DNA from 2 places in the Paenibacillus sp. FSL W8-0194 genome. Region 1 is predicted to be linked to the other one. Evidence: predicted binding sites of a transcription regulator. Region 1 holds the regulator's gene; the other holds the start of a gene.
The links. The regulator NrdR, encoded in region 1, represses ribonucleotide reductase genes. The targets are predictions, from matches to a motif close to AACACNATATATNGTGTT.
Positions count from the first base shown of each region.

Region 1 (16,248 bases):
GGAAATAGTCGGCTTCAGGCAGCTGAAGCTGCTTGATTTTGGCCAAGGTCTGCTCTTTGGCTACGGCGAACTCGCGATTGCCGGAAGCGACCTCCAAGGCGCATTTGAGATAGGCGTCCAGACTGTCGGCGGCTTTGACATACCCCAGCAGCTCGCGCTGCTCCTCATCGCCCGAATCTTGGCGGAACAGGGCGGCGTATTCCCCTTGAAGCTCGGGAGGAGCCATCGCCGCCAGCCGCTGTGCCGCAATGCTCTCCATTTCGCGAAAGCTCGCCAGCAGCTGGGGATTGTTATGTTTAACCGGCGTCGCGATATCGCCGGTAAATACCTCGACGGCGTCATGGTACAACGCTAGGGTGGCTGCGCGGTCCGCGTTCAAATTCCGGCCGAAATACGTGTTCCCGATCAGGCACAGCAGATGGGTCAACAGCGATACGTGGAACGAATGCTCCGCGACGTTTTCGGTTCTTGTGTTTCGCATCAGGCTCCAGCGCCGGATGTATTGCAATCGGTACAAATAAGCAGTCATCGGAAAGTCCAAAGAAATACGCTCCTTAGGTAAAAATTTAATCCAGCCTTAACATTCGGTTATTATTATACTCTTATGCCCGGACGGCGGGCTACCCGAAACGGCATGCTTTTCATTGGGAAGATTTCGGGATAGGATAAGAGAAGGAATTAATGCCAATCCATGAAAAGGAAGACATGACATGAGACCCTTTCGCATCAGGCTTACTTTGATTTTAATGGTCATGATCGGGATATCCATGGCCGGGGCGGGATTCACCATGGCCCGGGTATTCGAGAAATCCCATATATCGGCGCTGGAGGAAAACATGATCCGGGAAATCCAGCTGCTCAGCCGGACCTTTGATTTCCGCCCGACGCAAGGCGGGGACGCCATGGCTTATTATACCCGCGAAGCCAGGGAGCTGGCGGCTTTGACGGACTCCCGGGTCACTTTTATATCGAAAGACGGCACGGTCATCGGGGATTCGGAGAGCGATCCGCGGCAAATGGACAACCACAGCGGACGCGAAGAGATCGTCGATGCCGCCCGAAAGGGATCGGGGTATGCGATCAGACATAGCTCCACGTTGAAGGAAGATATGTTGTATGTTGCGGTCCCCGTCGTGGCCGGAGAAGATTATGACGGCTTCATTCGGCTGTCGGTCAGCCTGGCGTTCGTCGATCAGGGCGTGCGGAAAGGCTGGACGCTGATGGCGGGAGGTTTGGCCATTTTGTTCGTCGTGGCGGCGGTTGTCAGCTACCGCGTTGCGGCGGGACTGACGTCCCCCCTGGAAAAAATCACGAGAGTGGCGGGAAGGATTACGAAGCTGGATTACGACGCCAGGGTCAACATCACGCGAAAGGACGAAATCGGCGAGCTGGCGAAGGCGATCAACGGCATGGCCGACAGCCTGCAAAATCAGCTGCAAACGATCCGCGACAATGAGAACCTGCTGCAGAGCGTGCTGGATAACATGACCACCGGCATATTGCTGGTCAACCCCGAAGGTACGGTGGCTTTAATCAATCCGGCCGCAGAGCGTATGCTGCATCTGAAAGGCGGGCAGTTAACGGGCCGTTCCGTCACCGAAATGAAGCAGTATTACGAGCTGACGCGCCTCATTCAGGATGGGATCGGGCAGCGGGATTTCATCCATGAGGAACGGATCGTCTACCAGCCGGAGGAAACGATTCTTCGACTGGACGGCGTGCCGATGTTCGGAGAGGACGACCGTTTTAAAGGCATGTTGTTCCTGCTCCAGAACATTACGGCGATCCGCCGCCTCGAGAACATGAGAAGCGAATTCGTGGCGAACGTATCGCATGAGCTGAAGACGCCGGTGGCCGCGGTCAAAGGATTTGCCGAGACGCTGCTTGGCGGAGGGGTCAAGGACGAGGAAACCGCGAGGTCCTTCCTGCAGATCATTTACGACGAAAGCGAGCGGTTGAACCGGCTGATCAGCGACATTCTCGATTTGTCCAAAATCGAATCCAGGCGTTCTCCGATGGATTACGCGCCGGTTCATTTGGCTTCTTTTTGCGGATCGATCATGGATACGATGGCGACCGTGGCCGAGAAAAAAAGGATTGCGCTCCATGCCGATATTCCCGAGGAGCTGTTTATCGAAGCGGATGAAGACAAGCTGCGCCAAATTTTGCTGAATCTGCTGTCCAATGCCGTAAGCTACACGCAGGACGGCGGCAAGGTCGAGCTGAAGGTCCGCGAGCTGCAGGACGCCGAAGGAACGGAAAAGGTCGTGATCAAGGTGACCGATACCGGCATCGGCATCCCGAAAAAAGACCAGCCGCGCATTTTCGAGAGGTTCTACCGCGTGGATAAGGCGAGATCCCGAAGTTCGGGCGGAACCGGCTTAGGGCTGTCCATCGTGAAGCACCTGGTGGAGCTGCATCACGGCGATATTTCCGTGGACAGCGAACTGGGCATCGGAACCACCTTTACGGTTGAACTGCCGATGCTGCAGGAATAAAATGAATGTAAAATGGCTGCAAGCGTGGTCGTCTCTTTTTGCGTTTGTTTACACAGCGTTTACAATGAAATGATACAATGGACTTGCTAAAGCAGAAACCATTGTTTATGGAAGCGGGGGTACAATACATGTCACAGCGTTTGCTGGTTATCGAAGACGAACCGACGCTCGCCAGATTGCTGTCCTACAATCTGACGCAGGAAGGGTATGAAGTGACTACGTCGGATCATGGGACAACCGGCTTCGAGCGCGCGGTGCAGGAGCCGTTCGATTTGATCGTGCTGGATTTGATGCTGCCGGGAATGAACGGATTCGACATTCTGGGCAAGCTGCGCGGGAAAGGCATCACGACGCCGGTCATTATTTTAACTGCCAAAAATGCCGAAGAAGAAGTCGTCCAGGGCTTGAAGCTCGGCGCCGACGATTACATTACCAAGCCGTTCGGCGTGTCCGAGCTGCTAGCGAGAGTCGCCACGGTGCTGCGCCGCGTATCGGGAGTGAAGGAGGAAGCTGCGCCGCAAACCTCGGACTCGGCCATCCGTCTCGGCAAGCTGGAGATTTTCCCCGAGAAATACGAAGTGCTGCTGGGCGGAACCAGCATCAGTTTGCGGCCGAAGGAATTTGAGGTCCTGCTTTACTTGGCGCGCAAGCCGGGCGTCGTGTTGACCCGGGACGATTTGATGAATGCCGTTTGGGGCTTCGATTACATCGGCGGCCAGCGCACGGTGGACGTCCATGTCAGCTCGCTCCGCAAAAAGCTGGAGCTGGAACCCGAATCGGTGCACATCGACTCCATCCGCGGGGTCGGATATAAACTTGTCATCAACAAAGGAAGCGCTCATCATCAACCGCAATGATGGGGGCTTCTTTTTTTTATGGAATTTACAATCCCCGAATCCTTCCTGCATTCTCCGTTAATCCTTCCGCGGTATGATGCAGCTAAAACAGACATATTTAGGGGGAGTCGACTTTGAGCACGCTGCACATGGAGAACAAGACAGAAAACGATCTTCATCGGCGAGGTACCGGGAGCGCACGGAACGGCCGCGCCGCAACCGGCAAAACAGCAGCGTCCATCGAATCGAAAACAAAGGGACCCGGACGGTCCGCTGCCGGATATTTGCGAAACGTGCCGGGGGTCGACCCGGACATGACTTGCAGGGAAGCTTTCGACCTGCTGAAGGAGCAGCCGCATCTTCCGTGCATCGTGATCTGCGGGGAAGGGATGCGTCCGGAAGGACTGCTGATGAAGGAGGCGTTTTACCGGAGGCTGACCGGCCGTTTTGCCGCCGATTTGTATTTTCGCCGCCCGGTAAAGGATTTTGGCGAAAAAGAAATTCTCGCGCTGGACATCCATGACGATCCGGCCTTGATGATCCGAAGCGCTTTGGCAAGACCGGAGTCGCGATTTTACGATTGCGTTATCGTAACCGACAACGGCCGGTTCACGGGCGTGCTGACGGTGCTCGACCTGATGAAAATGTCCGGGGAGCTGCAGGAGGAAGCGGAAGAGCGGCGAAAGCATACCGTCCTTGAAAATTACGGGCATGTAAGCGGAATGGAACAATCCTTATCCGAGGTGGAAGAGGCGGCGAACCTGACGTTAACCGAATGCCTCCGGATGAAGGAATGGACGGCGGAAGGCCGGCGGAGGCTGAACGAAGCGGGCGAATCGTACACCGAGGCCGTAGCCCTCATGAACCGCAATCAGGAGCAGGCGGAGCGCCTCATCGAACATGCGGGGCAGATTTCCGCGCTGACGAAAGGCATCGCCGACCTGGCGGATCAAAGCGGCCTGCTCGCCATCAACGCGTCGATCGAAGCCGCCCATGCAGGCAGCCAGGGCCGGGGCTTCCAAATCGTGGCGGCGGAGGTCAGGTCGCTGGCTTCCCAAACCCGGAAGCTTGCCGCGGATATTTCGCAGCTGCTCGAATCCATCAGCGAGCTGGCCGGGGAAACCGGGACGCTGACCGCGTCGGGAGTCCGCCGGATCGAGTCCGGAGCGAAGCGGTTGGCCGAAGGCAGCCGGATATTCGGGGAACTCGAACAAGCCACGGATCAGGTCGAGAAGACGGGACAATCGGTATACCGGCTCGCCCAGGATACGGCCAAACAGGCATTCAGCGTAAAACAGGAATTGGAGCGGACATTAGACTGAAATAGCGGGAAAAACGGAATCTTTCGGTTTTACATTTTACACTGCGTTTACAATCGCGGCGCACAGCTTTTACATAACCGTTATACAATGAAATGGAGTTGCAGGTCCAACTGCCCCAAGCGGCTTATCGACAGGACATCCCATTGAACGAAGGAGACCTGAATTATACATGGAAAACATTATCGAAATCGAAGATTTGAATCTATATTACGAACAATTCCATGCTTTGAAAAATATAAATCTGGATATCCCGAAAAATACGGTCACCGCCTTGATCGGCCCGTCCGGCTGCGGGAAATCGACGCTGCTGCGGACGCTGAACCGAATGAACGACATGATTGCCGGCGCGCGCATCGAAGGCTCCATCAAAATCGGCGGCGTCGGCATTTATGCCAAGGACGTCTACGTGGAAGAGCTGCGCAAGCGCGTCGGCATGGTATTCCAGCAGCCGAACCCGTTCCCGAAATCGATCTACGACAATGTGGCCTACGGCCCGCGCCTCCACGGCATCCGCAGCAAAAGCACGCTGGACGGCATCGTGGAAGAAAGCCTGCGCCAAGCGGCGTTGTGGGAAGAGGTCAAAGATTATTTGAAGCGTTCCGCGCTCAGCTTGTCCGGGGGGCAGCAGCAGCGTCTTTGCATCGCGCGTGCGCTGGCGGTTAACCCCGATATTTTGCTGATGGACGAAGCCACGTCCGCGCTCGATCCGATTTCCACGTTGAAAATCGAGGAGCTCGTGCAGGAGCTGAAAGAAAAATACACCATCGTCATGGTGACCCATAACATGCACCAGGCTGCCCGCGTATCCGGGCGGACCGTCTTTTTCCTGAACGGGGAAGTCGTCGAAGCGGATGAGACGAAAACGCTGTTCAGCAATCCGCGGGATGCAAGAACGGAAGATTATATCTCCGGGCGTTTCGGCTGATACAGAAGGAAACAACGTCAATAAAATTGTATAGGGGGAAACATCGGCCATGATTCGGAGAAAAGAATTGGATCACGACCTGGACCAGCTGCGTTCGCTGCTTGTTCGAATGGGGGAGCATGTCGTTGAGGCGCTCGACGGAGCGGTTCTCAGCCTCAAGACGCAGGATAGCGAAAAGGCGCAGGAAATCGTGCAGGCGGACGTGCTGCTCAATCAGATGGAAGAGGAAATTATGGATATCGGGTCGCGTCTGATCGTTACCCAGCAGCCGGTTGCCAAGGATTTGCGCAGAATTTTGGTTGCTTTTAAAATCTCCAGCGATCTTGAACGCATGGGCGACCTTGCCCTTGACGTGGCCAAAGTGACTTTGCGCCTGCAGGGCGAGCCGTTGATCAAGCCGCTGATCGACATTCCGCAAATGGCGGAAATCGTCAAAGTGATGATCGAGGAAGCGATCACGTCCTACTTGAACGAAAACACCGACCTTGCCTACAAAATGGCGCAGGACGACGACCAGGTCGATCTGTTGTACAGCCGCATTTTAACGGAATTATACGATCATATGAGAGTCCATCCGGATTCGCTGTCCCAAGCGTTGCTGCTCACGCTCGTCGGCCGTTATATCGAACGGATCGCGGACCACGCGACAAACATCGGGGAAAGCGCCGTGTATCTCGTGACGGGAAAACGCCCGGATTTGAACCGGTAAAACGCTGTTTAACGCATAGAAGGTAGCAATTTGGCTTTAAACATTGAAATGGATGAAAACATCGGAAATTTTTCCGGTGTTTTTCTATTTATGCCCCCGATTTTTTTCTCGAATACAGGGTCATGTGTTAAGATATTAGAAGGCATGGCTTACAAGAAATCGAACGCTCGAACCGCTGAGAAATCAAGCAAGGGATCATTCCGCAACCAAGCGGTGCGTCTTCATTGAAATACATCCGACGGGTCATTTTCATTCGAAATAAGGAAGTTTAAAAAAGGGAAGGTGCTGTATGAGCAAACTGATTCTGATCGACGGAAACAGTATCATTTACCGGGCATTTTTTGCGATGCCCCCGCTGACGAACACCAAGGGACTGCACACGAACGCCGTGTACGGATTTACGAATATGCTGCTTCGCCTGATCGAGGACCATAAACCGACGCATATGATGGTGGCTTTCGACGCGGGCAAAGTGACGTTTCGCCACGAAGGATACCAGGAATACAAAGGCGGCCGCGAAAAGACGCCTCCGGAGCTGTCCGAACAGTTTCCGCTGCTGAAGGAGCTGCTGCAGGGATTCGGCATTTCGCAGTTTGAGCTTGAAGGTTACGAAGCGGACGATATCATCGGCACCGTATCGCGGATCGCGGAGGAAGCGGGACACGACATTCTCGTCGTCACCGGAGACAAGGATATGCTCCAGCTTGCATCGGACCAAGTCCAGGTGGGGCTTACCCGCAAGGGCGTAACGGAAATCGAGACGTACAGTCCTGAGCAGATTCATGAAAGATACGGCCTGAAGCCGCTGCAGATCATCGACCTGAAAGGGCTGATGGGCGACGCTTCCGACAATATCCCCGGCATTCCGGGCGTCGGGGAAAAAACGGCGCTCAAACTCCTTCATCAATTCGGATCGGTCGAGGAAGTGCTCGCGAACACCGCTGAGCTGAAGGGCAAGATGAAAGAAAAAATCGAAACCCACGCGGAGGATGCCGTCCTCAGCAAAAAGCTGGCGACGATTTACCGCGAGGTGCCGCTGGACAAGTCGTTCGACGACATGATCTTTGATGGATTAAAGGAAGAAAGCGCAGGTCCTGCGCTGGCGAAGCTGGAGTTCAAATCGCTGCTCGAACGTTTGTCGTTCAAGGGAGACGGCAGCGCCTCCGACCCATCCGGCCCGCAGCAGGCTCCGGCCAAGGAAGTGAACGTGGAGGTTTTGACCGAGGACCGGATCGCCGAATTGAACGACGCGCTTGGCTCCATCGAAGCGCTGCATGTGGAAACAAACGGGGAAAATCCCCATCATGCCGATGTGGTCGGCGTGGTTTTTTCCGGTCCGGAGAAGCATTTCTACGTACCGTTTGAGGTTTTGAAATCCGCAGCCGCGGAGCCTGTCCGAAAGTGGCTTGCGGACGCCGGGGTTCCAAAACGCGGGTATGACCTGCACCGGACGGATCTGGCTTTGCACTGGAAAGGCATTGCGTTTGCCGGGGCATCGTTTGACGTGCAGCTGGCGGCTTACCTGCTCGACCCGACCGAATCCAATCAAAACCTCCATGCGCTTGCGGCGAAATACGGGCTGCAGACGCTGGCGTCCGACGAGGACGTCTTCGGCAAAGGCGCAAAATACAAGGTGCCTGAGACGGAGGTCCTGAGCAAACATCTTGCCGCCAAGGGAGCGGCCATTCTGGACCTGATTCCGCTGCAGGAAAAAGAGCTTGAGGGCAACGAAATGGCATCGCTGTTCCATGACCTCGAAATGCCGTTGTCGCGCATTTTGGCCGACATGGAAAAACAGGGGATTTCGGTGAACAAGAACGATCTGACGGAGCTGGGCAAAGAGTTCGAGGCGCAGATCGACGAGCTGGTCAAAAATATTTACGAGATCGCCGGCACCGAATTCAACTTGAATTCGCCGAAGCAGCTGGGCGAAATTTTGTTCGTGAAGCTCGGCCTTCCGGTCATCAAAAAAACGAAGACGGGTTATTCCACCGATGCCGAGGTGCTTGAAAAGCTTGCGCCATACCACGATATCGTGCGTCTCATTTTGCAATACCGGACGATCGCCAAGCTGCAATCGACCTACGTGGAGGGTCTCCTGAAGGAGATTTCGCCGGAAACGGGAAAAGTGCATACCTATTACCGACAAACCATCGCGGCGACGGGCCGTCTCAGCAGCCAGTTTCCGAATTTGCAAAACATTCCGATCCGCCTCGAGGAAGGCCGGAAAATCCGCAAGGTGTTCGTGCCGTCGGAGCCGGGCTGGTATATCCTGGCGGCGGACTATTCGCAAATCGAGCTGCGCGTGCTTGCCCATATTTCCGACGATGAAGGCCTGAAAGAAGCGTTCCTGCACGACATGGACATCCATACGAAAACGGCGATGGACGTCTTTGGCGTCACCGCGGACGAAGTGGATGCCAATATGCGGCGTTCGGCCAAGGCGGTCAACTTCGGCATCGTCTACGGCATCAGCGATTACGGCCTGTCCCAAAACCTGAACATCACCAGGAAGGAAGCCGCGCGTTTCATCGACCAATATTTCGATGCGTTCAGCGGCGTCCGGCGCTATATGGACGAGATCGTACGCGATGCGAAACGGGACGGGTACGTGAAGACGCTGCTGGAGAGAAGGCGTTACCTGCCCGAAATCAACGCAAGCAATTTCAATCTGCGTTCGTTCGCGGAGCGTACGGCGATGAACACCCCGATTCAAGGAACCGCGGCGGACATCATCAAGCTGGCCATGGTGCATATGGATGCCGCTTTGGCGGAGCAAAAACTGAAAAGCCGCATGCTGCTGCAGGTGCATGACGAACTTGTATTCGAAGTGCCGGAAGACGAGCTGGAGCTGATGAAAAAACTCGTGCCGGAAACGATGGAAAATGCCCTGAAGCTGTCCGTGCCGTTAAAAGCGGAAGTCAGCTATGGCATGAATTGGTACGAAGCGAAATAATGCCCCATGAAGGCCCCGCATCCGTTATAATGGGGATGAGGTGAAGACATCATGCCGGAATTGCCGGAGGTTGAAACAGTCAAAAGAACGTTGAATCAATTGGTCAAAGGCAAGGTCATTGACCGGGTTACCGTAAATTTGGCGCGGATTATCCAGCGCCCTGACGATATAGATCAGTTTGCTTTTATGCTGGCAGGACATCGGATCGAAGGCGTGGAGCGCCGCGGCAAATTTTTGCGGATTCTCCTGGACGGCCTGGTCCTGGTATCCCATCTCCGGATGGAGGGGCGATACGGCGTGTACGCCGGCTCCGATCCCGTGGAAAAACATACGCATGTCATTTTCCATTTTACCGACGGGACCGAACTTCGCTACAAGGACGTCCGCCAGTTCGGAACGATGCACTTATTCCAGCCGGGGGAAGAGTTTGCTTTGCCGCCGCTAAACAAGCTCGGCTTGGAGCCGCTGGATCCGGATTTTACCCCCGGGAAGTTTAAAGAAGCGCTAAAAGGAAAAACTTCGAAAATCAAGGCGGTTCTGCTGAACCAAGCATATGTCGTCGGCATCGGGAATATTTATGTGGATGAGTCGCTGTTCCGCGCGGGCATTCACCCCGAGCAGCCGGCGAACACGCTGACGGACAAGCAGTTTGAAGCTTTGCACCAGGCAGTCGTGGCCACGCTGGCGGAGTCGGTTGAGGTTGGCGGCTCCTCCATCAAATCCTATGTCAACGGGCAAGGGGAAATGGGGATGTTCCAGCATCAGCTGAAAATTTACGGACGCCAAAACGAGCCTTGCGTCACCTGCGGAACGCCGATCGAAAAGACCGTGGTCGGCGGACGCGGTACGCATTATTGCCCGGTCTGCCAGACCCTGGATTAAATAAAAGCATGGGCGTGCACTCCTTGTTTGTCCCTCCCATATACTGAGACCGTAGTGGACTTCAGGGGAAACGGAAGCTTCAAGACCCCGGTTCTTTTTCAGAGCCGCGGGTTCGGGATCGGCCGTTTCGACAAGGGGAGGGAAACCAGGGGTGCTCAGTCATGTCTTTTCGCTGCTCCTGCTTGCGTTTGCTTTAAGTTTGGACAGTTTCGGGGTCGGGATTACATATGGGTTGAGGCAGATGAAGATTTCGTCGTTGTCCGTCGTCATCATCTCCATATGTTCCGGCGTCATCATTTATATATCGATGCAGGTCGGCGTGCTTTTGGCCCGCGTCGTATCACCGGACGCTGCTTCGGTTGTCGGGGCCGTCATTTTGATCATCATGGGGTCGTGGTCCTTGATCCAGTTGGTGATTCAGAAGGAAAAGGAACGGGACGACAAACATGACGATAAACATACGGCAAACATCAAAGCTTCGGACCAAAGCCGTGCAAGCGGGGCCGCGTTGTCGACGGCTTCCAGGGAAATGCCGGAGCAAACGGTATTTTCGCTCGAAATCCGCAAGCTGGGCCTCGTCATCCGCATTTTGCGGACGCCGTCTTCGGCCGATATCGATAAATCGGGCAGCATTTCGGGATTCGAGGCGATGTGGCTTGGCATTGCGTTATCGCTGGACGCTTTCGGGGCCGGACTCGGCGCTGCATTGCTGGGATTTTCGCCCGTTTGGACCGCGCTCGTCATCGCGCTGTTCAGCGGAACGTTTTTGGTGGTCGGCATGAAAACCGGCTTTAAATTCGCGGCAAGATCATGGATGCGGCATTTTACCGCGCTTCCGGCGTTGTTATTGATCGCCATGGGAATAATAAAGCTGTTATGAGGTGGTTTTGCACATGAATATCGGGTTAACCGGAGGTATTGCAACAGGAAAAAGCACCGTGTCCGCGCTCCTTGTCAACAAAGGGGCTCTGCTTGTCGATGCCGACGCGATCGCCCGGGAAGTCATGCTCCCGGGTCATCCCGTTTTGGCGGCGGTTGCCGGGCATTTTGGACAAGCCGTTATTCTTGAGGACGGCACCCTCGACCGGAAGAAGCTTGGGGATATCGTATTCCGCGACCCTTCCCAGCGCAAAGCTCTGAATGACATCACGCATCCTGCCATCCGGAAGGAGATCCGCGGGCGGATGGACGATTTGCAGCGGGAACATCCGGACAAGCTGGTGGTCGTGGACATTCCCCTTTTATACGAATCGGGACTTGAACATATGTTTGAACGCGTCATGGTGGTTTATGCCCCGGAGCACGTTCAGCTGGAGCGATTGATGCGGCGAAACCAATTGACGGCGGAGGAAGCGGCGGCAAGGATCCGGTCGCAAATGGATATTGAGGAAAAGAAGCGGAAGGCCGATATCGTGATCGACAACAGCGGGGACGCTGAGGAAACGGAGCGGCAAGTGGATCGGTTCTGGCTTCAAGCGGGATATGTATGAAGGCTTTTCGATTTTTGCGCAAAAAAAGAGTCCTGCTGCTGCTGTTCATCGGTTTTGTCGCGGTTTTGTTTTTCAGCACGAACTGGATGTCCTGGTTTTACCCGATCTATTACAAGGATAACATTCGTCAGCAGGCGGAGCGCTATGACGTTGACCCGTTTTTGGTCGCCTCGATCATCCGCGTGGAATCCAACTACAAGCTGGGCAAGGAATCGAAAAAAGGAGCGCTCGGCTTGATGCAGCTGATGCCCGATACAGCCCAGTGGGTCATGGAGCAGGCCAAGCTCCCGGAAGTGACGATGGACCATATCAAACATAAACCGGAGGCGAGCATTGCCATCGGAACCTGGTACCTGAGAAATTTGAGCAACCAGTTCAAAGGGAACCGCATCGCCGTCATCGCGGCCTATAATGCAGGACCGGGCAAGGTGGACGGGTGGCTCAAAAAGGGAGTTTGGGACGGAACGCTGGAATCCGTCAAAGATATTCCCATCGGCGAAACAAGGCACTATGTTCAGCGGGTGATTTATTATTATAATCAATATACGCGGATATACAACGAGTTTTGAATTTGGGGCGGACAAGCCATCCGAAGTAATTCCATGAGCGGGGTTTTGCTCTGACGCTTCCCATCATGGCAAAAAAAGTATTGAAGCAGCCTCATCGGCTGCCCCAATACTTCTTTGGATGCATGTATTATTGGAATTGACCAGCCAGTTGTTGTTCAGCCAGGGTCACCAGACGTTTAGTGATGAGTCCCCCGATCGAACCGTTCTCATAGGAAGTCATGTTACCTTGGTATCCGTCTTGTGGGATGGAGATACCCAGTTCCTGAGCAACTTCGTATTTCAATTGGTTCAGGGCTGCAGTAGCTTTAGGTACTACCAGGTTGTTGGAGTTGTTGTTTTGAGCCATTGATGTTCACCTCCTTGCTGTTTGTAAAAGTAGTATGTCTCAAAGATTCAAACTTCATCACTTTTTTAGATGTTTTTCAGTTGGAAATTATAAGTAATTTTGATATCATCCCATCCACCCTCAAGGTAAAGGAAGTGAGTATGCATGAAATGTCCCTACTGCGATTACGCAGGCACCAAGGTGCTCGACTCCCGTCCGGCCAACGACAACAAATCGATCCGCCGCAGACGCGAATGCGAAAAATGCAGCAGGCGTTTTACGACGTTCGAAATGGTGGAGGAAACTCCGCTGATCGTCATCAAAAAAGAAGGAAGCCGCGAGGAATTCAGCCGGGACAAAGTGCTGCGCGGCCTCATCCGCGCATGCGAGAAGCGCCCGGTATCGGTGGAACAGCTTGAAGCCATCGTGTCCGAGGTAGAAAAAGCGCTTCGCAACACCGCGGTAGCGGAAGTCGAAAGCCGCCACATCGGCGAGCTGGTCATGGAGCAGCTGTATCCGGTGGACGAGGTTGCTTATGTGCGTTTTGCCTCCGTATACCGGCAGTTCAAAGACATCAACATGTTCATGAAAGAGCTGAAGGGGCTGCTTTCGAAGAATACGATGCCCGACTCGGTCGAATGACCGGATGTCCGAAGGCGCAAACGGCTAGGTGGAAGACATCAAGCCGCTTGCGTCTTTTTTATTTTCCGGGGTTAACCGGCAAAAACACGGCATTCTCGGTGCATTCTTTACTTATGTGCCGTTGTAAAGTTCTGAAATTTATTTTAATTTTGTCAAGGTTGTTCGAAAATAAATTGTGAAAATTCGTTGACAACGGCAAAATATCAAATGTAAGATAATAACATATATGGGCTGGTTATGACGAAAATACATCGGGAGACATGGGAGGGGTCATCGATTTGTCTAATTATGAAAGCGTTTTAAATGTAAAAAATCCTAAAAGAAGGATGTCCAAACGGAACGTTTGGAAAGAGCATGTCTTGGCTTACGCTTTTCTGGCGCCTTCGATCATTTTATTTATCATGTTTTTGTTTTACCCGATGCTGAAATCCGTTTATTTGAGCATGACGATTACGGATCCTCGGGGACAGGTGGCCGAGTTCGTCTGGTTCGAAAATTTCGTCACCCTGTTCAAATCGCATCAGTTGTATTCGAATTTGAGCGTTACGCTGTTGTTTATTTTGTATACGGTGCCGACTTCGCTGATCTGGTCCTTGTTTTTGGCGGCGATTACCCACAACAAGCTGCGGGGAATGAAGATTTTCCAATTCATATTTTCGCTGCCGATCGTCATTTCGGTTGGTACGGGCTCCATCATCTGGTTTCTGCTGTTCCATCCGACGGCGGGGATGTTGAACTATTTTCTCAGCCTCGTAAGCATTGGCCCGATTCCGTGGCTGACCGACCCGGCCTGGGCGCTCATTTCCATTTCCATCATGACGGTTTGGATGAACATGGGTTTTCTGTACATCGTGCTGTCCAGCGGGCTGCAAGGCATTCCGGAGGAGCTTTATGAAAGCGCTAAAATCGATGGTTCCGGACCTGTACGCACGTTTGTGCGGATCGTGATGCCGCTGTTGTCGCCGACGATTTTTTTCGCCTTGATCGTGTCGGTGATTGGAGCTTTCCAGGCTTTCGGCCAAATTCATATCCTGACCAAAGGCGGTCCGATCAACTCCACCAACGTCATCGTGTACTCCATATACCAGGACGCCTTCGTGAACTTCCGCTTCGGGATCGGCAGCGCGCAAGCGCTCATCCTATTTTTGATTATTTTGGCGCTGACCGTGCTGCAGTTTAAAGTTCTGGAAAAGAGGGTGCACTATCAATGATTGCGAAACGAACGACTGCGCTGCTGCTGTACGTCCTGCTTGCCGCGTTGGCGCTGATGGTGCTGTATCCGCTTATTTTTACGGTGTTTTCGTCGTTTATGACCGAAAAAGAAGTGTCCAATTTTCCGCCGCCGTTGTTTCCGACCCGTTTCTATCTCGAGAACTTCAAGGAGGCCATTGCCGGATTTCCGATCGTCCGGTTCATATTGAACAGCTTTATCGTATCGGCCGCGGTCATGATCAGCCAGGTCGTGACGTCGAGCCTAGCGGCTTACGCTTTTTCGTTCCTGAATTTCAAAGGCAAAAACGCACTGTTTGCGATGTTTCTGTCGACGATGATGATCCCTTGGGAAGTGACGATCATTCCGAACTATTTGCTGATCAAAAGCTGGGGCTGGATGGACAGCTACCAGGGGCTGATCGTTCCCTTCATGGCCGGAGCTTTCGGGGTGTTTCTGCTTCGCCAGTTTTTTCTGCAGCTGCCGCGCGAATTGTTCGACGCAGGAAAAATCGACGGATGCGGGCATTTGCGGCAATATTTTTCGATCGTGCTGCCGCTTTCCAGGCCGGCGCTGGCCACGCTTTCGGTCTACGTGTTCTTGACGCATTGGAACCATTATCTTTGGCCTCTGCTCATTACGAACCGGGCGTCCATGCGGACCGTCCAAATCGGGGTGGCGATGCTGCAGCATGCCGAGGTCATGTCCTGGAATTTGATTTTGGCCGGGGTGACGCTGGTGCTGCTGCCGTCCTTCATCCTGCTGGCTTTTGGCGTCAAGCAGCTGGTGCGCGGCATCGCGGCGGGGGCGGTAAAAGGATAAAAGCGGTGATCGGCCTTGATTTGCGGCGGGGCTTGTCATACAAGGCAATAGGCAGGTTTTTTAATAAAAGGGGAGGAATGATGCAGACTATGGGGAAGAAGAGGCTTGTAAGTTTGATGCTGGCAGCGGTAATGCTGCTGATGGCAGCCTGCAGCGTGAACATGGGAGAAGAAGAGCCGAAAGCGGCGGATCCCGGTACGAAAGGCGCCGAAACGAAAAGCGGGGCGCAAAAGGTCGTGTTCTGGCATGCCATGGGCGGGGCGACGACGAAGGTCGTGGATCAATTGGTGGACAACTTCAATAAGTCGCAGGATAAAATCCAGGTGGAAGCGGTGTACCAGGGAACATATGACGATTTGCTGAGCAAGCTGAAGGCGTCAATGGGCACCAGCGAAGGGCCGACGGTCGTGCAGATGTACGAAATCGGCAGCCGGTTCATGGTCGATTCCAAGCTGATTACGCCGATGCAAAACTTTATCGATCAGGACGGGTGGGACGTCGGCCAGCTTGAACCGAACATCAGCGGCTATTATACGTTCGACGACAAGCTGTATTCAATGCCGTTTAACACGTCGAATCCGATCTTGTATTATAACAAGGATTTGTTTAAGGAAGCCGGACTTGATCCGGAAAACCCGCCGAAGACGTTTGAAGAGCTGAAAGCTGCCGCGGACAAAATTTCAAAAACGGGCAAAGCGGTCGGCGCGAACTTCGCGATTTACGGCTGGTTCATGGAGCAGTTTTTCGCAAACCAGGGAGCGGAATACGTCAACAACGGCAACGGCCGGGACGACCTGGCGACTGAATCGCTGGTGAACTCCGACGCAGGCGTGAAGGTGATGACGTGGTGGAAGGATCTGATCGACACAAAAGCAGCCAACAATCTCGGACGGAAAACCGACGACTCGAAAAAAGCGTTCTCCGCCGGCCAGGTGGCGATGATCCTCGACTCCACGGCGGCGCTCAAAGGATTGGTGGACGGCACGACAGGCAAATTCGAGGTCGGAACGGGCTTTTTGCCGAAACCGGCAGATGCCAAAGAAGGCGGCGTCATCGTCGGCG
Region 1 is NZ_CP150205.1:4,412,176-4,428,423, reverse strand. It holds gene yfbR (5'-deoxynucleotidase) at 1-541, opposite strand, end outside; gene MKY58_RS20130 (ATP-binding protein) at 711-2,498, shown strand; gene MKY58_RS20125 (response regulator transcription factor) at 2,627-3,355, shown strand; gene MKY58_RS20120 (methyl-accepting chemotaxis protein) at 3,469-4,656, shown strand; gene pstB (phosphate ABC transporter ATP-binding protein PstB) at 4,826-5,581, shown strand; gene phoU (phosphate signaling complex protein PhoU) at 5,631-6,290, shown strand; gene polA (DNA polymerase I) at 6,580-9,246, shown strand; gene mutM (DNA-formamidopyrimidine glycosylase) at 9,298-10,128, shown strand; gene MKY58_RS20095 (manganese efflux pump) at 10,280-11,008, shown strand; gene coaE (dephospho-CoA kinase) at 11,022-11,618, shown strand; gene MKY58_RS20085 (lytic transglycosylase domain-containing protein) at 11,615-12,187, shown strand; gene MKY58_RS20080 (alpha/beta-type small acid-soluble spore protein) at 12,315-12,533, opposite strand; gene nrdR (transcriptional regulator NrdR) at 12,678-13,154, shown strand; gene MKY58_RS20070 (sugar ABC transporter permease) at 13,481-14,365, shown strand; gene MKY58_RS20065 (carbohydrate ABC transporter permease) at 14,362-15,186, shown strand; gene MKY58_RS20060 (ABC transporter substrate-binding protein) at 15,276-16,248, shown strand, end outside.

Region 2 (16,248 bases), 510 kb from region 1:
GCGGAAGGCGGACGGGTCCGTAAAATGGCGGAATTGCATTTTTAGGTCTCCCCTTTTGGTTGCTTCTTACCGGTTCGCGTTCGCGGGTGAACCCCGCAGTCCCTGCTCAAGCCGGTCCAAGGCCCGGCCTTCCTCGTCGTTCATCACGGCATCGCGGCTTGCCCTGACCTCGATCATCTCCGCCTTGGACGCCAGATCGGAGCAGGTATGCTCCATGATTTGCACGGCGTGGTCCAGCTTCAGTTCGCCGACCGTGCCGTGAACCCGGCTTAAACGGACTTTTACCGTTCCTTCGGCTTCGCGATAGGCCGCTTCAAGCAGCGTTGCCGCGTTGGCCGCTTCCCCGGCCGCAGACTGGCGCTCCACCAACACAGTATAGGACGATACGGCAGGTATGGTCCCCTTCTTTTCCTTCTGCTCCGCGATAAGTTTGGAATTTCTCCAGGCAAGGAAGCCGGCCCCGGCGAGAATCAGTATTCCTAATGCATATCCGATATAAACAATCAAGTCTTCACCTTCATCCGTTTCTTTTCGGCTTGCCTGCCGGTTACAGCTTTTTCAGCATATGGATATCCTCGGGCTCGAGTTCGAACAGTTCTTCATCCACCTGGTCGGCGATTCGGCCGCCGTTGGCCATATAAAAATGAACGGCGGATTCGGTTTCCGTCGAAGAAATGTACAAATAGGACGCTCCGCGCTTGCGCGCCTCGTTGGCAAGCTCCTCCATCAGCTTCGTTCCGATGCCTTGCCTGCGGTACGCGCGGCTGACATACATCAAATCCACCTGCAGCCGGTCCAATTGTTCGCCGCGGAACCGGTGCCCAAGCACGCCGAATCCGACAAGGGTGTCCCCGGCAAAAGCGCCGTAAGCCGCGCCTCCGCTACAGAGCTCGGTCTCAAAACGTTCGATCATTTCCCGCGTGTGTTCCTCGTCCCAGGGCGGGCATTCATGCCCGGCAGGAAGGGCCTCCAGCACGCCGTCCTTCATTTTATAGATGCTTCCGATCGTTTCCGATCTGTCGATTTGCCGAATCAAACCCGATTCATGAAGCTGCAGTTCTCTAATGACCATGATTTGCTTCCTCCAATGCTTATTTAGATGATCCCTCCTTTTCCTTCCGTTAGTTTGGAAATGCGATGATTTTTTTTGGAATGACCGTACATCCTCCTTTTTTCTCTCATTATACAAAAAAACGGCCCGCGGCTGAACCAGCCGGAGCCAAAAATAAAAGAAGAATGTCTACACTTATACATTACCCTCCGCGGCGGCCGTTAATCGGGCCTCGGCAAGCCGGGTTCACAAATTCGCCGCGGATTTCTGGGTTTCGTACAGAGGCGGCGTTTTTTTCCTGGAAAACCGGATTTGCGGAATGGCAATCCCGATAAAAATAAGCACGATGCCGAACCATTGCAGGGCGCTTACGTGTTCATGCACGAGAAGAACCGAAGCCACGACGGCCGCCGGCAGCTCGGCGGCGCCAAGAATCGCTCCGGTTCCCGAGCCGACCTTCGGCATGCCGATCGCAAAAAACACGACGGGGATCAAAATGCCGAGGAATCCCAGCGCGACGCCGTATTTCCATAACCCGTCGCCCAGCGCCCCATCCCACAAAAACGAAGGCGAAAATACCGACAAAACGATGACGCCGGAGCCCGTCGTCATAAAGAAGCTTTTATTGAAGGCGGGAACCTTCGTTTCGACGCGTCCGCTGACGAACATGTACAGCGCAAACGTAAAGGCCGACAGCAGTCCGAAGATCACGCCCGTCATGTCGAGCGCTCCGCTGCTGGACCCGATGACCCCGCCGGCGAGCAGCGTTCCGGCGATCAGAACGATGATGGAAGCGATCTTGCTTTTGCTCGGAAAACGGCGGTCCGCAGCGGCTTCCAGCAGCACGCCGATCCAGGTGAATTGGAATAAAAGCACGACGGCGATCGAGGCAGGCAGCCGTTCGACGGCTTTACCGTAAAACACCGACGTGCCGCTCATGGTGATGCCGACGGCCAGCAGCGTCAGCCACTGCTTCGGCGACAGTTTTTTGCGCGAAAACAGAAGCATGAGAATGAGCAAAAACGTCCAGCCGAACACGTATTGCCCGCCCAGCATCTGGCTGACCGTAAAGCCCTCCTTCATGCCGAGCTTCATGATGGATGACAGCACCCCGTAGCTGATCGCCCCGATCAATATCAGCAGCGAATATTTGAATTTGTTCATGCATATAGTCCCCCTTTGATGCAGCCTTCCGCAACAACCAAAAGCCCCCCGTCATGGATAGACAGGGGGCGAACGAAACCGGCGGGTTCAAACCGCCGTTAAAATTTCGCCACTCGCGAACGAATCGGAGTTTAAGACAGGTGCTGCGTGTCATGTTTAAGTTAAGTATCCTGGTGCTTTCAAGAATGAATATTAAAACATTCTTCCGGGGGCGTCAATGAGTTACGTTACCAGAATAAAGGATGTCCCGGCAGGCGGATCCAGCGGGTAGATCTCTTTCCAACCTCCGCGGCTCCGTTCCCAAATCCGCTGGTTTCGGCTCCCTCTGAACGGAACGGACAAATCCCGCTGCCGAAGGTCGAAACGTCCGTCGACCAGCACGTCGCAGCAGGCAAGAAGTTCACGTTTATGGCGGTCGCCGCTTGCAAGCAGCTCTTCGAGCGTATAGCCGGTATACGCCCAAATGTGCTTCCCTTGGCGCCGCAGCTCCCGGGCGGCCAGGCTCATCCCCCGCGCCTGCAGGAACGGGTCGCCTCCCGACAGCGTGATGTCCGTCAGCGGGTTGCCCGCGGCTTCGCGTACGAGCTCGGCAACGCTCCACCGCCCGCCGCTGCGCAAACGCCAGGATTCCGGGTTATGGCAGCCCGGGCAGCGGTGCGGACAGCCCGCGCAAAAAATGACGGTGCGAAGCCCCTCCCCGTCCACGACGCTGTCATGAATAACGTCCATGATCCATACGTATTCCGCCGGGTTTGGAAGAACGGCCGAGGAGTCATTCGGATGTTTGCCCATCTCTCGCGTCACGCTCCTTATCTCCCGTGTTTCAGGCGGTCGGCTTCCTCCGCCCGTTTGGCCGAATTCCATTTGTCCATGTCGCCTACCAGATAGCCGGTAATCCGCCGAATCCGTTCGACCTGGACGCCGTCGCATGCCGGGCAGCGATCGTCGATGATGCCGCTGAATCCGCATGTTTTACAGCGGTCGACCGGGTGGTTGATCGAACCGTAGCCGATCCGGTTGTCCGCCATGCACCGCACGATCCGATCCAGCGCGGCCGTGTTGTGAATGACCGATCCGTCCACTTCGACGTACGTAATGTGACCCGCGTTGCAGAGCTCGTGATACGGCGCTTCCAAGCGGATTTTATCCGCCGCCTTGATCGGAAAATAAACGGGAATATGGAACGAATTCGTGTAATAATCCCGGTCGGTAACGCCGGGTATGGCGCCGAACGCGATCCGGTCCTTTTTCACGAATTTCCCCGACAAACCTTCCGCGGGAGTCGCGATCAGCGTAAAATTCAAGCCGCTGTCCTTCGTTTCGCGGTCCATCCGTTCACGCATGCGGCGGATGATCCGAAGCCCCTGCCGCTGAACCTCCTCGCTTTGTCCGTGATGGCGGCCGAAAAGCGCCGTCAAAGCTTCGGCCAAGCCGATGAAACCGACGCTGAGCGTCCCCTGCTTCAGCACGCCGCCAAGCCGGTCGTGAGGCTGAAGATGCTCCCCGCCCCTCCATACGCCCTGCGAATATAAAAAACGGAAATTCCCGGCCTGCCGGCCCGCCTGGTACCGGAAGCGCTCATGAAGCTGGCGTACCGCCACGTCCATCGCTTCGTCAAGCCGGCGGTCAAACTCTTCCGGATCTGCGGACAAAAGGGCAAGTTTGACCAGATTGATCGACGTAAACGACAAATTGCCGCGGCCGATGGCGGTTTCCTCCCCGTTCACGTTTCCCATCACGCGCGTCCGGCAGCCCATGTAGCAGACTTCGCTTTCCTTCGTTCCCCGGTCGTAAGCTTTGTTGAACGGCGAATCAAGAAACGCGAAGTTCGGGAACAGCCGGCGGGCGGTCGTTTCCAGCGCGAGCCGGTACAAGTCGTAGTTCGGATCTCCCGGATGAAAGTTCACTCCTGACTTCACCTTGAAGATCTGGATCGGAAAAATCGGCGTTTCTCCGTGCCCGAGACCCCGCTGGGTCGCCAGCAGCAGCTGTTTGATCAGCATTCTGCCGCATTCGGACGTGTCCGTCCCGTAATTTACCGATATGAAGGGAACCTGGCCGCCGCCCCGCGAATGCATCGAATTGGCATTGTGGATGAACGCCTCGCAGGCCTGGTACACATCCCGTTCGGTCATGCTCCAAGCTTCGCGCTCCCGGTCGAAATCGTCTTGGAGCGGCAGCTCCCGCAGCAAGCGGAGCTTTTTCTCGAAGGTTTTGCGCACGTACGGCGCAAGGTCAGCGTCAAACATCGGGAAAGCTTGTCCGCCGTGCTGCTGATTCTGGTTGGCCTGCAAAATGATCGAGGCAAGCGCCATGGCGCTTTTGATGTCCTGCGGCTCGCGCATATGGCCATGGCCGGTATTGAACCCGCCCCGGAGCAGCTTGCCGAGCGGAATCTGGCAGCAGGTCGTCGTTCCCGAGGCATAAAAATCAAGATCATGCGGGTAAATCAAATTTTGTTCGATCGCTTCCTTGACCTCCGGCGACAATAACTGTTCGGCAGCGTACATTTTGGCGCTTTCGCTGGCAAATTTGCTCATCAGCCCCATGGGCGACTTTCCGTCCACGTTCGCGTTTTCCTGAAGCAAATCCGGGTTGCCGTCTTGCAGCATATCGTCAAAGGAACGCCAGAGACGCTCGGCCGGATCCTGGATGAGATCATTCATTTCCACTTCCTCCTTAAGGCGCAAAATGGGATGGCTAATCCACCCGACACCATATATAGTATTTAATTCGAAAATCAAACACTATATCTATTGTCACACCCCGGAGAAAAGCTATTTCTGCTTTACCGGTCAAACGTCATCGCCGGCCAAAACAGGGGGCCCGGCATAAAGCCCAACCGATGGCATAACGATTCGAGCGGATGGCCGTGCGCAATTCGGGCGCGGAGCATCGGCTCCCCGCGATGTGCCAAAACGGTCAAAGCCCGCCTCAGCATGTTTGTCGCAACCCCTTTGCCTCTAAAACCCGGCCTTACGGCCAGCGCTTCGATCACCGGACAGCCCTCCGAGTACCCGATCAAACAAACGCCGATCAAAGCATGCGTTGCACGGTCATACGCTGCGCCCGAGGCTTCCAGCACGGCTTCCGGGCTTTGGGCGGCAAATTCCCGAAGCCGAAGCAGCGTCTCCGGAAAAGACACGGCGCCTCTCTCTCCGCTCTCCCCGCCCTGGGCATGCTTAAACAAAAACAGCCCGGCTTCGCGCTCCAGCTTCAGCCTCGTTTCCCCGGAATCGCACGCGGTTTCCGCCCGGCGCCAAATCATCTCGGGATGCTCGCCTTCGAATACGGCCGTCGGACGCCGCATCCACCGGAATCTGCACGGGTCCGGCCGAAAGCCGGCCCGAATATAATCATCGGCGTCGCCGTCCGGCACCTCCATTGCCTGAATCGGCAGCCCGTTGCCGCCTTGCCGCCGCAATGTTTGCGCGATCAGCCGAATTACCTCGGCCCCCCCTCCAAAAGGCGGAACCGTAAAAAAATACCGGAATGCCCAAGGCGACAGGGCCAACCCGCCGACAACGGTTTGATCTTTTACGAGCCAAAAAGGCTCATCGCCCCCGGAGAGGAAATTTTCCTTCTCCCGGCATCGGAAGGCGATCGTCGCCTGATGATAATAAACATGAACGTACCGCTCCCATTCCGGGGCATCCGCCCGGCATAAATGAAGCGACTCCGTCAGCTTGAGCGTAGACGCCTTTTTCAGCCATGTCTCGCGATCCATACCAAGCGAACCTCCTTCTGCCTTCCGAAAGAAAGCTTCCCTACTAGATTACGTTCCGCATGACCGGTTTCATGCCATTTGGCCGCCGGACCCTCTAAATCTTTGCCGCCGGTTCGCCTGAAAACGGCAAAAGGGCCGCACCCTTGTTTGTCTCGATTGGAGACCAAGGATGCAGCCCTCGCTATGTAACAACAGCATCATGCGAAACTCGCTAAATATGTATGGATTTGAGCCATGTGATGGCGGTCATGTTCGAAAAAATCAAGCAAATATTCGTCCACCGACAGCTTATCTTCATGTTTATGGCCGAATTCGGATTCCGGAATGCCCTCGATGACCTCGACCAGCTGCCTGCGCGCTTCCACGGTTTGCCGGATCAAATCCTGCTTGCTCTGGGTCAGCCCGTAAGCCGCGGCGTCGCGGTTGAACTCGTTGAAATCGAGCGGCTTCAGCGTCATCGGCCGATGCTCCGCCATGGGCCGTATCGCATTTTCCAGAAAATACCTGTCCCACAGCATCATATGGCTGATGATGTCGCGCGGCGACCATTTGCCTTCCGCGACCGGCCCCGCCCACTGCTCTTCGCTCAAACGCTCCAGCGATTCGGCGAACCCGATCAGCTCGGCAAAAGCTTCCAGTTTCTCCTGCTTCGTATTCATCGAATATCCCCCTGTCAAAAGAAAGAAATGGTTGATTCCCTTCCTGATCATACCATTGAATCCGGAACCAAGCAAGAACGTTTGTTTGGTTTCGGACGTGCGAAAGGCTAATGATGGCAGAGATGGCCGTAAAATATCGGGGATAACGGGAAAGCGGGCGCACCGTATCGCAAGATCCGAATGGAACGCCTCCGACGCCGACGCCCGCGTCTCCTTTCCCGTGCTTCATCCCCCGTTCGGAATTACAGCAGCAAATTTCTTTTTCTGAACCAAACGATCCCGGCCGCAAAACCGGCGAAGCCGACCGCCAGCAAAATAAGGACCACCGGCGTCCAATGAAGCGTTCCATTGACGATGTCCGCGGTGTCAATTAAAGAAAACAAGGAAACATGCTGCATCCAGGAAAGCTTGTCGCTGATTTTGCCCGCCAAATTCAAGCTGAAAAACCCGAATACGATGAACCCGGAGATGCCAAGCGCCCTTTTTTCGTCATTCGCAACCGCGGACACCAAAAAGCTGATGCCGCAAACCGCAAAAAACAGCAGGAACGCGCCCAGATTCAGCAGCAAAAACCTTCCGGAGTCGAGCTCGCTGACATCCCCGATAAACCAGGCATACCCGCCGTATCCGGCAAGCGTCGTAACAAGCGAAATGATGAATAATCCCGTCAGCAGGACGACGGCCTGCGTAAGAGCCACCTTGATCCGGGTCGTGGGCGCGGCCAGCAGGTAGGCCATCGAGCCTTGATCGACGAGACGGGCCATCAGTTGGGTGGACGTGGTGATGCTGAAAATGGACAAGATCAGCACGAACAGCAGCCCGTAATATTCGCCGGAAATAAACGACTCGACGCTGCCGAACCCGTTTTCCAGGCTGAACGCCTTGCTTAGTCCCTCCGGCATCGACGCGATGAGCGCATTGAGGTTTTCCGATTGCATGGCCATGCTCGGGTAAACCCAAAACATAAGCAAAATATAAAAAGCCGAACCAAACGCGTAACTCGTCATCGTCTGCAGATGATTTTTGAGCATTTGCCCATACAGCGCAGCGTTCATGTCATTTGCCTCCCGTCCGGTCGTAATAATCCATAAAAATGTCCTCCAGGTTTTGCGAAGCCACGTCGATGCTGCGGATCCGGTATTTCGCCGTTTCCTGGACGAACCGGTTATAATCCCCCTGTACCGCGACGCGCACCCGGTTATCTTTGCAGGATTCGATTTTCAGGCCGCTGGCAAGGAACGCATCCCGGTCCCCGGCATCCTCGAAGGAGACCTCGAATAGCTTCCGCTGCTCGGCCTGGAGTTCATGGATGTTTTTTACGGCGATAAGCTTCCCGTCCTTGATTATGGCCGCCCGGTCGCAAGTCCGCTCGATTTCCGGAAAGCTGTGCGAGGACATCAAAAACGTCGTCCCTTTGGCCTTTTCCTCCAGAACAAGCTCGATGAACACCCTTTGCATCAGCGGATCCAGGCCTGAGGTCGGTTCGTCTAATACGATCACCTCAGGTTCATGCATAAAAGCGGCCACGATGCCTACCTTCTGCTTCATGCCCTTGGACATCTTCCGGATCGGCGTGCGGTCATCGAACTGCAGCCGCTCCACGAGCTCGGCCCTGCGCTTCGGATCAACCCCGCCGCGCAGCTTCGCCATGAAATCCAGAAAGGTTTTCCCCGTCATACCCTCCATAAAGGCAATTTCTCCGGGCAAATATCCGACCAGCTTTTGAAATTTCCCTTGATCTTTCCACGTATCAAGATCCCGTATCCGCACGGTTCCCTGTGCCGGTTTCATAAAACCCATGATGTGGCGGATCGTCGTGGATTTGCCGGCCCCGTTCGGACCGAGAAAGCCGAACACTTCCCCTTTTTCCACGGTGAAAGAAATATCGAATATCCCTTTCCCCCCTGGAAATATCTTCGTTACATGTGACACCGTAAGCATAGCCAGCGCCTCCCGCTCGGGAATAAAATTATGAAATATTATATCCCGAATATTTCATAACCAGATCATACGCCGGAAAGATATTCCCGTCAATAGAGTTATGAAATATTTATGTGTTATAATTTCATTATTAGCGGCGAAAGCCGGAAAATGGAGCTGATACAAACGTGAACGGCTTTGAACGCAGAGCACAGCAGATTAAAAACCGCATTAAAGAGACGGCATTAAAGATGCTCGCCTCCTGCAGCCCCAAGCAAATCCGCATCGCGGACATCGCCGGGGAAGCCGGCGTTTCGCAGGTAACGATCTACAATTATTTCGGCAGCAAGGAAGCCCTCATCCGCGAGGTATTCCGGGACTACGTCCAAAGCACCGTAGATGAATTCGAATCCGTCGTCCGCGCGAACGTCTCGTTGAAGGAAAAGATCGAATACATCGTTTTGCAAAAGAAAAATAACACCCATACCCTCCACCCTTCCGTCTTGGCGGAGTTGGTGCAGGAGGACCCGGAAATCCAGGAGCTCGTCCGCAAAAATTACGAGGAGCGGAGTTTGCCGCTCATGGCGGAACTGGTCGGCAAAGCGAAAGCAAACGGGGAGATTTCCGAAGGCATATCGGTCGAAACGGTCATTTTGTATTTGAACATGCTTTACGATTCTTCCGCGCGCATGCTCGAATCGACGCAAAACAGCGAGGATCTGGACAAACTCGTCGAGGAAATGGTGCACGTGTTTTTTTATGGCATATGTGGTCCCAAGTCCCAAAATTGATTAACAGAACGTAAATTGTATGTTAATTTAGTATTTTCATCGTGTAAAAAAACTTATATAGTATTGGTTAACAAGGAGTCAGGAAAAAATTAACAAACTCCAGGAAAGGAGCCGGAATGATAGACTTTTCCATGCGATCATCAAAACCAAAAACGCCCGTCGTCGGGATTTTCATTCTTTTGCTGCTGAAGCTTATGCTTTTGCGCTATTTTTTCTTCCACGAGATCATGTGGAGCCGGATCGCGGCCGATGCCGCTTCGCTGCTGGTTCTTCTGTCCTTGCTGGAGCTCATCGTCCCTTCCAAAGCGAAAGGGATCGTGTACTGGATCTTCAATGTGCTGTGCTCGCTGATCTTTTTTGCCTCGGCGGTGTATTTCCAGCATTTCAACACCGTTCCGACTTATACAGCCCTTTCCGAGCTGAAGCAGGTCGGCGGGATCAAGGACAGCGTGCAGTCGACCATCCAAACGGCGAACTACCTCTTTTTTGCCGATATCGTCGTCATCACGCTGGTTTGGATCGCCGGCAAGCTGATGGGACGAAAGCCAAGCATGTCCGCTCCTTTGCGCAAAAGATGGCCGGCGATCGTCGGCGTGGTCGCCCTTGCCGCGACGGCATGGTTTATCGTCAAAGACCGGGGCATCACGAACGAAGTGCTCCAAGCGGAGCATCTCGGTTTTTTTAATTACCAGGTAGCCGCAGGGCTCAAAGCCAAGGAAGAAGCCGTCGCCGTCGCTTCCGGCAATATCAAGGATACGGTCAAGAAAATCGAATCGAAGGAAGCCATGTTCAAATACCAGGACGATCCGCAAGCGCAGCCGAAATTTTTCGGGGCCGCCAAAGGCAAAAACGTCATCGTCATTCAGATGGAGGCTTTCCAAAACTTCCCGATCCATCTGTCTCTGAACGGCCAGGAGCTGACGCCGGTGCTGAACGGTCTTTCCAAGGACGGCTTCTATTTCTCGCGGGTATTCCAGCAGATCGGCCAAGGCAACACCTCCGATGCGGAATTCATGAGCAACACCTCGATTTATCCGACGGCGGCCGTGGCCATGTCGACGGGTTACGGCGACCGCGTGCTTCCAAGCATGCCGCGCCTGCTCGAAAAAAGAAATTACGAATCGGCCACGTTCCATGTGAACGACGTCAAGTTCTGGGACCGGGACAAGCTGTACCCGGCCTTGAAGTTTACCCATTACTACGACAAGCCGTATTATAAAAACGACCATTTTAACGAATTTGGCGCTTCGGACGAGGAATTGTACAAATTCGGCATCCAAACGCTCTCCAAGCTTCATCGGGAGAAAAAACCTTTTTACGCGCAGTTCGTGACGGTGTCCAGCCATTTTCCGTTCAACGTGCCCGAGGACCGGGTGAAAATCGGCATCCCGGATGCCTTGAAAGGGACGCAGCTCGGCAATTACTTGGCTGCCGTCAATTACACGGATTACGCGATCGGAACCTTGATCGACCAATTGAAACAAAATGGCATGTGGGACGACACCGTCCTGGTCATCTACGGCGATCATTTCGGCCTGCAGCCGCAGGATAACGATCCGGCGATGATCAGCCAGGCGCTTGGCATCAAATACGATCCGCGCGTCACCCGGTTCAACATCCCGCTCCTGATCCACGTGCCCGGCGTGCAGGGACAGGAATTGAAGCAGGTCGGGGGGCAGGTGGACATCTTGCCGACGCTCGCCAACCTCCTCGGCATCTCGCTGAAGGAAGAAAACTTTACCGCGTTCGGCCACGATTTGCTGAACATCAACCATAACATCGTCGGCAGCCGGTATTATTTGCCGACGGGTTCCTTCTTTAACGACGACATTTTGTACGTCCCAGGCAAAACGTTCGAGGACGGCAGCGCGACCGATTTGGATACGCTTGAACCCGTCGCCGATTTCGCCAAGTACAAACCAGATTACGACTATAACCTGTCGCAAATGAAATTGTCCGACGAATACGTCAAGCTGCTGCCGAAACGGGAATAACGGCGATGCGTTCCTTTCCTTTTTTAGGGCAGCGCAAAAAACACGGGCATCCGATTTGAAGGATGCCCGTGTTTTTTGATGGAAGCCGGGCTGCGCGAAGAACGCCCAACAGGCGCTTTTTACGCAGCCTTTCGTTTATATGCAATCCATGAACCGCTTACTCCGCGACGATCAGCTCGATCCCTTTTTCCCGCAGAAGCTTGGCATCGGCGCTTTCGATCTGGCTGTCCGTAATGACCGCATCGATCTCTTCCCATCCGGCCACATGCGTAAAAGCCTGCACGCCGATTTTGCTGGCGTCGGCCAATAAATACACGCTGGCGGCCTGCTTAATCAGCTTATGCTTGACCATGGCCTGCAGTTCGTTCGATTCGCTGATGCCCCGCTCCGGGTGCACCCCTTTGCACGAAACGAACGCTTTTTCGACGTAATAGGCCTCCAGGCTGCGCTCAGCCATCGGTCCGACATATGAAAGGGATCTTGCCGCCAAAATGCCGCCGGTCGAGATCACCTCGATTTTTTCCTTCGACGATAGCTCCAACGCTACCTTGATCGAATTCGTCAGCACCGTCAGCGGAACATCCGGCAGGATCGATGCCATGTACCATGCCGTCGAGCTGGCGTCCAGCGCGATCCGGTCATGCGGTTCGATCCGGGCGACAGCCGCTCTGGCGATGCGCTTTTTCTCTTCCTGGTGCATGACTTCCCGCTCGAAATACGGGGTTTCGGCCTGTGTCTCCTTGACGCTCACCGCCCCGCCGTGGCTGCGCCGAAGCTTGCCCTGCTGCTCCAGACGGTCCAAATCGCGGCGGATCGTTTCTTCCGTGACCCCGCACAGCTCGCTGAGCTCGGATACCCGGATGCTGCCTCTTTCGTTGACGAGGCTTACGATTTTATCGTATCTTTCCGCAACTAACATAGCTACCCTCTTTCATCGCCGGCCTTCCCGCCAGCCAGAATCACAACTTGGAATGTTCATGAAAACAAAACCTATTATACCAAATCTCAGGATGCAGGCGCATGTCCCGCTACCGGTCTATCCGACGATCAGCGCATAGGCCGCACCCGGGCCGTGCACGCCGATCGTGAGGTCGTTTTCGATGTCCGACGACCGGCTTGGTCCGGAAATAAAATGGACTCCGGCAGGGAAACGTTCGGCCGGGATACTTGCGACTCGGCTCATCGCCTCGCCGAGCCGGGTGTACATGCGTTCCGCCGGGATCACGGCAATAAGCACGTTCGGCAGCAGCGATACCGAGCGGCCTTTGTCCGCAGAGGACGCAACGACGATCGTGCCGGTATAAGCCACCGCATGATCCGCGAGGACGATGCCCACGTCCGCCTGCTCGCAAATGTTCAGGGAGCCTTCGGGATCCCGGCCGTTCCAGGCGTGATGCGAAAGCTCGGGCAGGACGCTCTCCAGCTGCAGGCTTGCCAGCTCCGGCAGGTTTTGCCGGATCGTCGACCGCGCCTGCCGCTCTTTGGCGATGCGGGCGATGACCTCAGGCACGCCCGACATGGACGCGATTCGCTCGGGATAACCGCCCGCAGCCCGCCAATTGTCCATAAAACGACCGATTTTCTCTTCGGTCCCCAGCTCATAGGAGGACCAAAAATCCGGCGCCCCCCGGTACGGATGCACCGGAGCCGGACCGGCGGCCGGTCTTCCCAGCCTGTTTGCGATGTTGCCGATAAACCGCTTTTCCGCCTCCCGCGATTCGCGGTCTAATCGGGCAAGAAATTCCGGATCGGATTTGGCCATGTTTAATGCCCTCCCTTCGCCCGCGACTGAACGATCTTTTCCATGCGGGACTTCATTTCATCCGTCATCGGCTTGAACGACTTTTCGGCCTCCGCCGTCACTTTCGTCCACTGCTCCCGGAACGATTTTTTAGGCAGCGCCGGAATATGGCGGTACGCCGTCCAGCCGCCGAGCGGGCCGATCCTGGATTTGATGACTCCGCCGCGAACCAGCAGCTTTTGGCCCAGCTGCCCTGCTTTTACCGCCCTCTCGAACCAGGCGTGGCTGCCCATCAGCATTTTGAAGCCTCTCATCGCCATTTTTTCGCCGGGCGCGGTCACTCCTCGTTCCACTTTCCGGTTGCGCAGGTATACGAGCATGTCGTGAAGCGGGATTTTGACGGGACAGGCTTCGTAACAGGCGCCGCACAGGCTGGACGCATTGGCGATGTCGTGCCACTCCTCCGCATTTTTGTTCAGCGCCGGAGTCAGCACCGCGCCGATCGGGCCGCTGTACGTTCCCGGATAAGAGTGGCCTCCGATATGCCGGTACACCGGGCAAGCGTTCAAGCAGGCGCCGCAGCGGATGCAGTTGAGCAGCTCCTGGAAATCCGGGTCCCCGAGCTGCAGCGACCTGCCGTTGTCGACGATGATGACATGCATCTCCTCCGGTCCGTCCCCGTCCTCCGTCCGCTTGGGTCCCGTAATGCCGGACATGTACATGGTCATTTTCTGGCCGGTGGCCGATCTCGGCAGCAGCGTGGCCATCACCTCCAGATCGTCCCATGTCGGAATCAACCGTTCCATGCCCATCAGCGTGATCTGGATTTTAGGCACCGTACTGACCATGCGGGCATTGCCTTCATTCTCGAAAATGACGACCGTCCCCGTCTCGGCGATGCCGAAATTGCAGCCCGTCAGCCCGATGTCCGCCTCAAGGAATTTGTCGCGCAGCTTGCGTCTCGCAAAACCTGCAAGCACCTGCGTCTCGGGCGGCAGCGTCTCCCCGGCTTCCTTCGACAGCAGCTCCGCGATTTGGCGGCGGTTTTTGTGAATGGCCGGGATAATGATATGGGAAGGCGGTTCGTTGGCCAGCTGGATGATGTATTCGCCCAAATCGCTTTCGATCGACTCGATGCCGATTTGTTCGAAAGCCTCGTTGATGTGGACCTCCTCGGACACCATCGACTTCGATTTGACGACCGATTTCGCGCCCCGGTGCTTCACGATGTCCATGGCGATCCGTGCCGCATCCTTCCCCTCCGGCGCAAAATGCACGTGAACGCCTTGGGCGCGGGCGTTTTCGATGAAACGGCTCAAATAATAATCCAGATGGGCAACCGTGTGGGCCCGGATTTGCCGGCCGCGCTCCCGCCACTCCTCCCAGTTGCCGTGTTCGGCCGTCGCCGCTTTTTTGCCGTTTTTCAGCCTTTCCGTCGTAAATTTGACGGCATCGATCAGAAATTCATCTTGAAGAGCGGTTCTCGCGCGCTCCTTGACGTTAGACCCCTGCGGTTTGCTCACGGTTCCTCACCCCTTCGTACAGCAGTTCGGCCAGATGCATCACGCGGACCGGCTTGCCCTGAAATTTCAGGTTGCCGCCGATGTTCAGCAGGCAGCCCATGTCCAGGCCGACGAGCACCTCGGCTTCCGTCTCCAGAACATGCTGGCTTTTTTCTTCGACCATCGCCCCGGAAATTTCGCTCATCTTGACGGCAAACGTCCCGCCAAAACCGCAGCAGTCTTCGGCATAAGGAAGCGGAACGTATTCCATGCCTTCGACATGGCTCATCAGCTCCATCGGCTCGTCCTTGATCCCCAGCAGACGCGTGCCGTGGCAGGAAGGATGGTAGGTCACCTTATGCGGAAAATACGCCCCGACATCCGTCACACCCAGGACCTGGACGAGGAATTGGGTAAATTCGTACGTCTTTTCTTGAAGCCGGCGGCTTTTTTCAAGCAGCGCGGCGTCGTGTTCGAACAGCTTCGGATAATAATGATGGATCATGCCCGTGCAGGAGCCTGAAGGCGCAATCACGAAATCGCTGTCGTCAAACGCTTCCAAAATCGTTTTGGCCGAAGCTCTTGCTTCGTCCCAATAACCGCTGTTGAAGGCCGGCTGGCCGCAGCAGGTCTGCACCTTCGGAAAATCCAGCCTGACGCCGTAGCGGGCAAGCAGCTGCGTCATCGCTTCGCCGATCGGCGGAAACAGCGCATCGCTGATGCAGGTAATAAAAAGCGACACTTTCATCCTAGCATTCTCCTCCTTTGCGCTAAGCGCAACATTCGAGCCGGCCCATGGCCCGGATAGAAAATCAATCCCCACATGCCCGAGACGAGGCGTGTACGGCGCTCTTTTCGGACATGGCGGGGATTGCGTTGTTCATGGGATCATAAGATAATCGTGAGCCAGGCGCAAACCGGGAATCAGCGCGTGAACGCGGCAGGCACCCCGCCGTCGATCGTCAGCATGCAGCCCGTCGTTTTTTCGGCTTTCGACGACGCGAAGAAGGCGATGCCTTCCGCCACGTCCTTCGGATAAATATTGACGAGCAGCGTCGTTCTCTTCCGGTAATGCTCTTCCAGCTGGTCCGGTTCGATGCCGTAAGCCGCGGCGCGCTCGTTGCGCCAGTTCGAATTCCAGATCGCGGAGCCCTGCAGGATCGCGTCCGGCAAAATCGTGTTGACGCGGATGCCGTGCTCCCCGCCCTCGGCGGCGATGCAGCGTGCCAGATGCGCTTCAAGCGCTTTGACCGAGCTGTAGGCCGTCACGTTTTTGCCTGCGTAAACGGAGTTTTTCGAGCCGACGAAAATCATGCTGCCGCCGAGCCCCTGCTCTTTCATTTGCTTGAACGCTTCGCGTGCCACAAGGAAATACCCCGTGCCCAGCACGTTCATATTCAGGTTCCATTCCTTGAGCGACGTTTCGTCGAACGGGCTCGAAGTCGCCAGCCCCGCATTGTTGACGATAATATCCACGCCGCCGTATGCCAGCGCCGTTTCGCCCAGCGCCGCGATCACCATTTCTTCGCTGGTGACGTCCATTTTTACGGCTTTGGCCCGTCCTTCGCCATACTGCGCGTTGATTTCGGCCGCAACCTTCTCGGCTCCTTCAAGATTGAGGTCGGCCAAAACGACGTGAGCCCCTTCGGAAACGAGGCGCCGCGCCGTTTCGCTGCCGATGCCGCCAGCGCCCCCGGTG
Region 2 is NZ_CP150205.1:3,904,140-3,920,387, forward strand. It holds gene MKY58_RS17800 (GNAT family N-acetyltransferase) at 1-39, opposite strand, end outside; gene MKY58_RS17805 (hypothetical protein) at 67-507, opposite strand; gene MKY58_RS17810 (GNAT family N-acetyltransferase) at 548-1,072, opposite strand; gene MKY58_RS17815 (EamA family transporter) at 1,298-2,215, opposite strand; gene nrdG (anaerobic ribonucleoside-triphosphate reductase activating protein) at 2,438-3,007, opposite strand; gene MKY58_RS17825 (anaerobic ribonucleoside triphosphate reductase) at 3,025-4,881, opposite strand; gene MKY58_RS17830 (GNAT family N-acetyltransferase) at 5,004-5,942, opposite strand; gene MKY58_RS17835 (DinB family protein) at 6,140-6,601, opposite strand; gene MKY58_RS17840 (ABC transporter permease subunit) at 6,844-7,656, opposite strand; gene MKY58_RS17845 (ABC transporter ATP-binding protein) at 7,658-8,542, opposite strand; gene MKY58_RS17850 (TetR/AcrR family transcriptional regulator) at 8,710-9,312, shown strand; gene MKY58_RS17855 (LTA synthase family protein) at 9,444-11,306, shown strand; gene MKY58_RS17860 (DeoR/GlpR family DNA-binding transcription regulator) at 11,464-12,225, opposite strand; gene MKY58_RS17865 (LUD domain-containing protein) at 12,343-13,068, opposite strand; gene MKY58_RS17870 (LutB/LldF family L-lactate oxidation iron-sulfur protein) at 13,071-14,570, opposite strand; gene MKY58_RS17875 ((Fe-S)-binding protein) at 14,548-15,297, opposite strand; gene MKY58_RS17880 (bifunctional aldolase/short-chain dehydrogenase) at 15,474-16,248, opposite strand, start outside.
Region 2: MKY58_RS17825 (anaerobic ribonucleoside triphosphate reductase) is a predicted target of NrdR. The motif match lies at 4,927-4,944, and genes of this name have one in related genera.